2 regions of the Mesorhizobium monacense genome follow, and region 1 is predicted to be linked to the other one. Evidence: riboswitches for the same ligand, from Rfam matches in the RefSeq annotation. Region 1 holds a riboswitch; the other holds the start of a gene.
What was found. Region 1 has a riboswitch for cobalamin ahead of AC1RUK_RS14900 (ABC transporter ATP-binding protein). Riboswitches for the same ligand answer to the same signal wherever they lie in the genome.
Positions count from the first base shown of each region.

Region 1 (5,093 bases):
CCGAGCCCGCCCATGGTCCAGAACAGCACCGAATGGGCGGCGCGCTGGTCGCCGGCGAAGACGAGATAATTGGTGAGCGCGGTGAACATGAAAGAGACGGCAAGCCCGGCGAGGATCAGCCGCTCGGGGCCCTGCCCCTTCACCCGCGACACCAGCAACGGCACCACGGCCGCAGCCAGCATGCCGCCGGTGAAAGCGGCGACCGGCAAGGTCCAGATGCCGAAACTGTCGCCGAAAACGGTGATGACGGAGACGGCGCCGGCGGCGGCACCCGAGGAGAGACCGAACAGGAACGGATCGGCGAGATCGTTGCGGGTCACGGTCTGCAGCAGCGTGCCGACGACGCCCAACCCGGCGCCGACCGCGATTGCCAGCAGCGTGCGCGGCAGCCGGAGGTCGACGACGATCTTGCCGACCGGGCCGGAGACCGAATGCGCATCGAGCCCGATTGCATGCGCCAGGGCGCCGACGACATCCGGCAGCGCGATCACCGTCGAGCCATAGGCGATCGACAGCAAGGCGAGCGCGGCGACCAGCGCTGCACCCGTTATCATCATCAAAGCAAAGGATTTTCGCTGCAAGCTCAGAACGCTTCCGGATGCATCGCCCTGGCGATCTTGCCGATCGCCTCGATGTTGGCGGGTCCGGGCGTCAGCTCGGCATAGCGCAGCGCGACGAAGCGCTCGTTCTTGACGGCGTCCGTTTCCTTCATCGCCGGATGCGCCTTGAGGAAGTCGAGCAGCTTCCTGTAGCCGCCGCCATCCTGGTAATCGAGCAGGATCAGGAATTGCGGGTTGCGCGCCGCCACCGTTTCCCAGTCCGTCGTGCCCCAGCTTGTCTCCATGTCAGCCATGACGTTGTCGCCGCCGGCAGCCGCGATCATGGCGTTCGGTATGGCGAACTTGCCGGCGGTGAAAGGCTTGTCCTCGCCGGAATCATAGAGGAACACCCGCGTGCCCTTGGCGCTGCCGACCTTGGCGGTGATCGCTGCCAGTTGCGCCCTCCAGGCCGATACGAGCTTGTCGGCCTCCGCCTCCTTGCCAAAGATCTTGCCCAGCTTCTCGACGTCGCCATAGAGCAGGTCCATCGAGGCGGCGGGACGGTTCTTGTCTAGATGGACGCAGCTTTCCGTCAGCACCAGCGTCTTGATGCCGTGCGGGGCGAGCGTGTCGGGGGTCACCTCGCCGCCCGGCTTCATGCCGTAGTACCAGCCGGCGAAGAAGAAATCCGGCTCGACGGCGACGAGGCTTTCCAGCGTCGGATACTTTGGCGCCAGTTCCGGGATCGAGCCTTGCTCGGCCTTGAATTCGGGGCCGACCTTGTACCAGCCGGTGATGCCGGTCAGGCCGACGATCGAGGGCTGCAGCTTCAGCGCGAAGGCCATCTCGGCCATGTTGAGATCTTGGATGACGGCGCGCTTCGGCGGCGCTTCGAAGGTGAGCTTCTTGCCGCAGCTGTCGACGGTGACCGGGAAGGCAAAGGACGCCGAAGCGACGAGCGACAAGGCAAGCGAGAGGGCGAGGCGTTTCACGAGGTATGGCTCCTTGGGTTGAGGGAATGTCGGTTCAGGACGGCGAGGCGGCGCGGTTGGGGACGTCGAAGACGGTGAGCTCGCGGTCTTCGGTCGGGTGGCGCAGGCGGAACACGTCGATGCCGAACACCTCCTGGACCAGTTGCTGGGTCAGCGCCTCGCGCGGTGCGCCCAGCGCATGCAGCCGGGCATCGTTCATCACCGCGACCCTGGTGGCGAAAGGCGCCACCAGCGCCAGGTCGTGCAGCACCGCGACCACGCTCATGCCGAAGCCGGCGACCAGTTCGAGAAGCTCGCCTCGGGCGCGCGGATCGAGGTGATTGGTCGGCTCGTCGAGGAACAGGATTTTTGGCTCCTGGGCGATGGCTCTGGCCAGTTGCGCGCGCTGGCGTTCGCCGCCGGAGAGCGAGCCGATGCTGCGGCCGAGCAAAGGCAGCAGCCCGGTCCGGCGCAGCGCCTCGACGACGATGTCGCGATCTTCGCGCATGCGCCTCATGCCGGCATGCGGGACGCGGCCAAGCTCGACATAGTCGATCAAGGCGAGCCGCGGATCCGGCTGGTCGGTCTGGCCGACGACGGCCATGTTGAGCGCCCGCTCGGCCGTCGTGATCCGGTCGAGACGGCGCCCCGACAGACGCACCTCGCCGGCGCTTGGCCGCAACGCGCCGCACAGCATGCGCAAGAGCGTGGTCTTGCCGGCGCCGTTGGGACCGATGATGGCCAGGCGATCGCCTGCTGCGACCGACAGGCTTACGCCATCCACCAGGCGGCGGCCATTCGCCGTCGCGCTCACGTCGCGGGCTTCGAGCAGCATCATCGGCCTCGCTCCGGCCTCGAAGCTGAGACGCGGGCCAAGCCCGTGGCGGCGCCGACGCAAAGCGCGCACGCGATGATGCGATGGATGGAGGCTTCCAAATTTCCGTCACTTTCCAAAACTGGCGACGGAAGGAAGCTGGCCGATCGGTCGACAGACCGACGGCTACGTCTCCTCCCGGCACACCCCGTCCGGTCAACTCATGCTGATGGCAGGTCTCCTGGCTCGCGGGTCTCGGCTTCATCCTGCCTTCCCAGCCTTGCCGGCCAGTGGCATTCGCGGATGTTGCTCGCCGCTTACAGTTGCGGGGGCAGCCACGGCCTCGACCCGAAAACGGTCTCACCGTGTTCCCTTTTCACCCCTCGCCTTTCGACTCGGGGACCATCATTTTTCTACCGTAGGTTTCCGCCGATCGCGCTGCAACGGTTTTTTGATTGCAGGCATCGGCTCGCCTTGGGCAGGCTGCATATGTAATAACATTACGTATCAAACGCAGCCATATGATGTCAACACCGGCGGCTGCGTGCGCACCAAGGTCAACGGCTTTGCCGTCTGGCGTTGCGGCGGCACCGGGCCTATCAGGGCGCTATATCGTCGTGGTCGTCGTTTGACCTGCCTGCTCGCCAAGCGCCAGCCGGATGCCGTCGGCCAGATGCGCGGCGTCGGCCGGGCTCTCGAACGGCATGGCCTTGGTCGCATAGTCGATCGGCGAGAAACCGGGGTCGCCCTCGTTGATGAGGGCGGCCTGCCGGCGCGCTTCGTCCATCGCGCCGAGCTGGGCGTAGCAGGCGGCCAGCCGCGTCCTGATCCACGGCGTCGGCCGTGTCGCAAGCTCAAGCGCCTCGGCCGCCGGCTTGTAGTCGCCCATCATGTAGAGCGCCATCGAGCGGTCGAACTGATACCAGTGCGGGACCATCGGATCGATGCGGATGGCGCGCGCCAGCCAACCCAGCGCCTCGAACGGGCGCCCGCGCATGGTCAGCACAAGGCCCATCTGCTCGATGCAGTCGGCATCGCATTGGTTGAGCTCGAGCGCGGTCCTCAGATGATGCTCGGCCGCGTCGTGCTCGCGCATATAGAGGCGCACCAGCGACTGGATGCGGTGGCCGGTCGCCTGGTCGGGCGACAGCGCCAGGCCCCGGGCGACGTGGTCGCGCGCCTCGACCAGATCGGCATGGCTGGATTCTTCGAACTCGCCCTTCAGCGCGCAGGTCAGGCCGACATAGATATGCGCGAGCCCATAGGCCGGGTCCTTGGCGACGGCGGCCTCGAAGAAGGCTCTGGCGCCCTCGATGTCGGTCTGGGCGGGGTCGCGCAGCAAAGCCACGCCGCGCAGCACCAGCTCATAGGCGGCAAGGCTGGTGACCAGTTTGCGCGACGCCTGCTGCAGGCCGGCATTCGAAACCCGCCTTGCCAGCCGCCCGACGATCTCCTCGACGATATCCTGCTGGACGGCGAAGAAGCCGCTGTCGGCCGCCTGGTAGCGGTCACCCCAGAGCTGGCTGGCATTGGCCGCGTCGACAAGGTTGACGGCGGCCAGGATCTGGTCGCCCTGGCGGCGCACCGAGCCTTCGACGAGATAGTCCGCACCGATGCGCGAGCGGATCTGCGGCCATTCCGAGCGCGCGAAGGACGCGAAGGAAAAGCTGGAATTGCGGGCCAGTACCGTGACCGTGCCGAAGCGCGCCAGGCCGTTGATGATATCCTCGGCAAAGCCGTCGACGATCGGATCGTCGGCCCCGCCTTCATTACGAAAGCGCAACACCGCCACGATCGGCTGCGAGCCGATTTCAGGCGCCGGCTCGACCTCGGCCGCCAGCATGTAGCCGCGCTTCGACACGGTGCGCACGAGATCGTCGCCCAGCACCTTGCGGATCTCGCGAACCGACTGCGTCAGCGAATCCTCGGTGACGTAGACACCCGGCCACACCGCATCCATGATCTCCGATTTGGGCACGACGCGGCCCATCTGCCGGGCCAGCAGCGTCAACAGCGCATAGGCCTTCGGCCGCAGGAACGCCGGCCCATCGGCATGGCGCAGCGTGCCCTTGCCGAGGTCGAGCGTGTAGCCGCCGAAGTGAAACACCTGATCGACTGTGGCGATCTCCACCGGGAGCCTCCCCTGAGGGGGGCATTGGACATGCGGGATGGAGGGGACGTCAAGGGGCGGGTGGGATGGGGTGGCAACAGCGCTTATCGTCATAGGGGGAATTCGAGCAGCTGTTTTAGAACGGCCGGACTCGGGCCGACAGCGGACTGGCAGCTTCAGGCTGCGGAAGCTTCAAGAGCGGACATTCAGGTCGGCGGGGGCATCGTCGTGAGCTGGCCCAATCCGGACCTCGCAGGCGCCATGGAAGAAAGTCCGAGTATCCGAAGAGCGACGGTATGACGGTAGGATTCTCATGCATCCATGAGGACGCAAACCCCGGCTATCTACAAGTGAGTTATGTCGTGAACAGCAGAACTCTCCTCCAGGGCGGAAGGGCGTACAACGGACCGAAATCGGAATGCCGCAGGACTCACGCTTTCGTTTCGTGGTTGGCTCGCGGCATCACCAACAGGACAATTGCTACTCGATCAGTTTCAACAGATCCTTGTAGCGCGGATGGCTGCGGATGGGATCGAAATCCGAATCGTTCTTGAACCATGATTTCATGTGGTCCCCTACCAGCCGCAAATAAGGCTCCAGCAGGTCGATGGCATGGTCGGCCTCGCCGAGCAGCGAATAGACGCAGGCGATATTGTACA
Region 1 is NZ_CM165567.1:3,099,703-3,104,795, forward strand. It holds gene AC1RUK_RS14890 (FecCD family ABC transporter permease) at 1-554, opposite strand, end outside; gene AC1RUK_RS14895 (ABC transporter substrate-binding protein) at 584-1,531, opposite strand; gene AC1RUK_RS14900 (ABC transporter ATP-binding protein) at 1,566-2,348, opposite strand; cobalamin riboswitch at 2,539-2,746, opposite strand; gene AC1RUK_RS14905 (winged helix-turn-helix domain-containing tetratricopeptide repeat protein) at 2,932-4,455, opposite strand; gene AC1RUK_RS14910 (TPR end-of-group domain-containing protein) at 4,915-5,093, opposite strand, start outside.

Region 2 (5,093 bases), 2.3 Mb from region 1:
GAGTTCAGCAGCTTGTAGACCGGCGAGCCGGTATTACGCACAGACGAGGTCTGCGTAGTGTCGATGTTGGCGGTCGTCTGCTTGTTGACGGCACTCGCACCAACGCTGTCGTTGCGGGCATAGGCGCTGCCGCCGGCGATCAGAAGCGCGGCGGCAGTAAGGACAATCTTGTTCATTTTGGGTGCTCCTGGATTTTCAGTTCCCGGAGCGGCGGGCTTGACCGCCGCTCTGCGTCTTGGGATCGGCTGTTAGTTGTTGCCGAACAGGTTGCGGTCGCTGCCCTGGTCGACAGGCTTCTCGGTGGCCGGTTCCGACTTCTTGATCGAAGCGGTGTACGAGCTGTCCACTGCAGCAACCGGCTGGTCGGCGCCATTGGAGCCATAGTTGTCGCTGCCTGCGAAAGCGCTGCCGGAGATGGCCAGAACGGCGGCGGTGGCAAGGATGAACTTTTTCATGTCAAATACTCCTGAATTTTGGTGTCCCGGGCGGCAGGCCCTGCCTGCCGCCTTCTTAGCCGGGCACAGGCTTAGTTTTTGCCAAAGAGGTTGCGGTCGCTGCCCTGAACGACGGGCTGGTTGTCGGCATGAGCCGGCTTCTGGATCGAAGCGGTGTGCGAACTGTCGACCGCGGCGGCAGGCTGGTTCGCACCGTTGGAACCATAGTTGTCGCTACCAGCGAAGGCGCTGCCGGAAATGGCCAGAAGGGCGGCGGCAGTGAGAACAATCTTTTTCATTTTTAAATACTCCAGTATTTCTATTTCAGTTTTTCCGTCCGTCTAGCGGCGTGTCTTGGGAAGGAATTCGCGTCGTTCGGACAGCCCCGATGTGGGAAAGCCAAGTGGCGGTTTCCAATCACGAAGTTGTTCCGCGTGGACCATGACTCTGCATCTTGAAATTGTACCAGAGCCTACTACCACCGAACCTTTTATCAACTTTATCAATTGGTTATCAAAAAGCCGCCTATGCATCACCAACTGTGTCGGAGTGCCAGCGTTCACACCGTCCTGCACGCACCGTCAACAGAAACGAACCGTTCGGTTCGATTTTAGAATCCGCTAATAGTCACTTTTCGATACTGTTAACCATTTAGACGTCGGCAAAAGGCTGATCGGCGAGCGATTCGTGACGGGCACCAAGTGCGGCAGAAGCGAAAATCGGCGTCCCTGGAGTTTGGCTGCGGTAATCACCATCCGTGTCGCGACACATGGATGCGATGTCGTTTTCATACCGCCGGCAATCCGGCCGTCATGGTTAGATCAATTCATCTCAGGTGCCGCCTCGTCGCCGACGAAGCGGAGAATTGGGAAGCCGGTCAAAACCCGGCGCTGCCCCCGCAACGGTGGTGGAGTTCAAGTCGCAACGGGAGACCACTGGGCAATCCGCCTGGGAAGGTGTCGCGACCGTCCGCAAGGACACTCCAGAGCCCGGAAACCAGCCGGAGATTTCTAGACTCGACTGATCGCGGTGGGCGGTCAAGAGGTGGATGGTGCATGTCCGGTCTGCCGCCGGATTGCCGCCGATCTTTCCTCCATCACCACCAGTTCAGTCCTTAAAAGATAAGGACAGGACATGGATGCGCGCAACGACATGCTGAGGCTGCTGCACAGCCGCAAGCAGGGCTACTCGTTGGAACAGCCCTTTTATACCGACGCCGATTTCTTCAAGCTCGACATGGAGCTGATCTGGTATCGCGACTGGCTGTTCATCGGCCATGATTGCGAACTGCCGAAGCCCGGCAGCTTCATCACCGCCCAGATCGGCGACTATCCGGTCGTGCTGGTGCGCGACCAGCAAGGCAAGATCAACGCCTTCCACAATTCCTGCCGCCATCGCGGAAGCCGCGTCTGCAACTTCGAGAAGGGCACTGCGGCAAAGCTGGTCTGCCCCTATCACCAGTGGACCTACGAACTCGACGGCCGGCTGTTGTTCGCCCGGCAGATGGCCGATGGTTTCGACAAGAGCCAGTTCAGCCTGAAGCCGGTCGCTTGCGAAAGCGTCGGCGGCTACATCTTCATCTGCCTGGCAAAAGAGGCGGCCGACTTCGCGCCGATGCGGGCGATGATCGAGCCTTACCTCCTGCCGCACCGGTTGCGCGAGGCAAAGGTCGCCTTCGAATCGACTATCGTCGAGAAGGGCAACTGGAAGCTCGTCTGGGAGAACAACCGTGAGTGCTACCACTGCGCCGGCAATCATCCCGAACTGTGCAAGACTTTTCCGGAAGCACCGACGGTGACCGGCATGCAAGGTGCCGACAGTGACCCGGAAATGCTGGCGCACTGGGCGAAATGCGAGGCGGCGGGCCTGCCGAGCAAGTTCCGCATCGACCCGGCCGGACAATATCGCGCCACCCGCGCGCCGCTGCTGCGCGATGCCGTCAGCTACACGATGAACGGCAAGCGCGCGGTGACAAAGAACCTGTCCGATACGGTCTCGGCCGATCGGATCGGCACCCTGATGCACTATCACTACCCAACGACATGGAACCACATTCTCATCGACCACGCGGTGACCTTCCGCGTGCTGCCGATCAGCGCCACGGAAACCGCGGTGACGACGAAGTGGCTGGTGCACAAGGATGCGGTCGAGGGCGTCGATTACAACCTCGAAGACCTCACCCATGTCTGGACCGAGACCAACGACCAGGACCGCCGCATCGTCGAGGAAAACGCCTTCGGCATCCTGTCGCCGGCCTACGAACCCGGCCCCTATTCGGAACTGCATGAAGGCGGCGTCATCCAGTTCGTCGAATGGTACGCGTCCTTCATCGGCCCGCGCCTTGCCGAAGGCGGCCGGCCGGCGTTGCGCAGTGTCGCCTGAGGGGTGAGGGGATGAATGCGATGACCGATCTCGGCCTCTACCGCCACCTCGACGAGATGGCGCCCTGGAACGACAGGCTGCAGGTGCTGGAGGTGATCGGCGTCGCCGACGAGGCGCCCGACGTCAAGACCTTCACCTTCCGCTCCGACAACCAGACCTGGTTCCGCTACAAGCCGGGCCAGTTCGTGACGCTGGAGCTGCCGACCGCCGACGGTCCGCTGATGCGCACCTACACGCTGTCGTCGTCGCCGTCGCGGCCCTTCTCGATCGCGGTGACGGTCAAGGCACAGGCCGGCAGCATCGGCACGCGCTGGATGTTCGATCATCTGAAGCCCGGCACCCACGTAAAGGCCTACGGGCCGGTGGGCGACTTCTCGCTGCACAGCCATCCTGCGGCGAAGTATCTGCTTATCTCGGCCGGCTCCGGCGTCACGCCGATGATGTCGATGCTGCGCTGGCTGAACGACTGCGCGCCATGGACCGATGTCGGCTTCGTCAACTGCGCGCGCCGGCCGGAAGAGATCATCTTCCGCAAGGAGCTGGAATTGCTGGGCAGCCGAATGCCCGGCCTGTCGCTCGGCTTCATGATCGAGGAACGGTCGAGTCGTGAAGGTTGGTTCGGCCATATGGGCCGCATCGACGCCATCCGGCTGCCGCTCTTGGCGCCCGATTTCCGCGAGCGCGAAATCTTCTGCTGCGGCCCGGATCCGTTCATGCGCGCGGTGCGCGGCATGCTTGAAGCCTCGGGCTTCGACATGGCCAGATACCACCAGGAAAGCTTTGCCGCTCCCGCGATCGAGGAAATACCCGCGCCGTTTGCCGTACCAGTGGACGGCAGCACGGGAGAGCCTGCCGAGGCCGCGACCCCGATCCGCTTCGCGCTTTCGGATGTCGACGCCGAATGCGTCGCCGGGCAGACCGTGCTGCAGACGGCGCGTGCTTCCGGGCTCAGGATCCCCGCGGCCTGCGAATTCGGCCTGTGCGGAACCTGCAAGGTGAAGAAGGTCTCGGGCGACGTCGAGATGAGCCACAATGGCGGCATCCTCGACCACGAGATCGACGACGGCTTTATCCTTGCCTGCTGCTCTAAGCCGCTGTCGGCGCTCGAAATCGAAGCCTGAAAGGCAGGCGGCTCACACCCCGTAGCGCTCGGTGCGGATAAGGCCGGCCGGGACATCGGCATCGATCAAAGCCTGGGCGGCGGCCGACACGAAGGCGTTCGAGCCGCAGACGAAGGCAAGCCTCGGCGGCTCGGGCAGTCGCGTCAGGGATTGCATCATCATCTGGGCGTCGATCCGCCGCGAATAGTCCTCGGGCCGCCGTGCGGCCTCGCGCGTCAGTGCCAGCACCAGCTCGAAGCCGTCGCGGCGGTCGTCGAGGCCGATCAGCTCATCGCGAAAAATCACCTCGTCCCAGATCCGCGCCGAAAACACCAGCGCGCCCGGCACGGAGGATTTCCGCGCCGTCCGGTGGCGCACCATCGCCATCAGCGGCACCACGCCGGAGCCACCTCCGACCAGGATGATCGGCCCGCCGTCGCTGTCGGACCAGATGAAATGGCCGCCGAGCGGACCGCGCAATTCGATCTCGTCACCGACAGCCGCGACCTCGTGGAAGAAGGGCGAGACCTCGCCCTCCTCAAGCCTTTCGATCGCCAGCTCGATCGTCCCGCCGCTCTCCGGCGCAGAAGCAATGGAATAGGAGCGCCGCGCCTGGTAGCCGTCCGGCGCCGTCAGCCGGACATCGACATGCTGCCCGGCCTGGTGGACGAAGGGCCGCGACAGCCGGAAGAAAAAACTGGTGACGCGCGGCGTGCGCTTTTCGATGCGAGTGATCTTCGCCGTCTGCCAGGGCGATTGCGCCGCCGAAGCCTCGCTCATAGGTCGTCCGTATAGCGCTGCTCGCGCCACGGGTCGCCATAGATATGATAGCCGCGCAATTCCCAGAAGCCCGGCTCGTCGCGTTCGGTGAACTGCAGCCCGTTCAGCCATTTGGCCGATTTCCAGAAATAGAGATGCGGCACCAGAAGCCGCGCCGGCCCGCCATGGTCTGGCGTGATCGGCTTGCCTTCATAGAGCAGCGCCACCATGGCCTTGCCGGCGACAAGGTCCTTTGCCGGCACATTGGTGGCGTAGCCGTCGAACGAGTGCGCCAACGTGAAGGCGGTCGGCGGCTCGATGCCGGCATCGGCGAGGATGTCGTCGACCAGCACGCCCTGCCATGCCGTGTCGAACTTGGTCCAGGCGGTCACGCAATGTATGTCGCGCGTCATCCTGC
Region 2 is NZ_CM165567.1:5,429,196-5,434,288, reverse strand. It holds gene AC1RUK_RS25955 (DUF680 domain-containing protein) at 1-176, opposite strand, end outside; gene AC1RUK_RS25950 (DUF680 domain-containing protein) at 249-455, opposite strand; gene AC1RUK_RS25945 (DUF680 domain-containing protein) at 527-733, opposite strand; cobalamin riboswitch at 1,251-1,453, shown strand; gene AC1RUK_RS25940 (aromatic ring-hydroxylating oxygenase subunit alpha) at 1,569-2,816, shown strand; gene AC1RUK_RS25935 (FAD-binding oxidoreductase) at 2,837-3,937, shown strand; gene AC1RUK_RS25930 (ferredoxin reductase) at 3,950-4,696, opposite strand; gene AC1RUK_RS25925 (molybdopterin-dependent oxidoreductase) at 4,693-5,093, opposite strand, start outside.
Region 2: another riboswitch for cobalamin. It lies ahead of AC1RUK_RS25940 (aromatic ring-hydroxylating oxygenase subunit alpha); the one in region 1 lies ahead of AC1RUK_RS14900 (ABC transporter ATP-binding protein).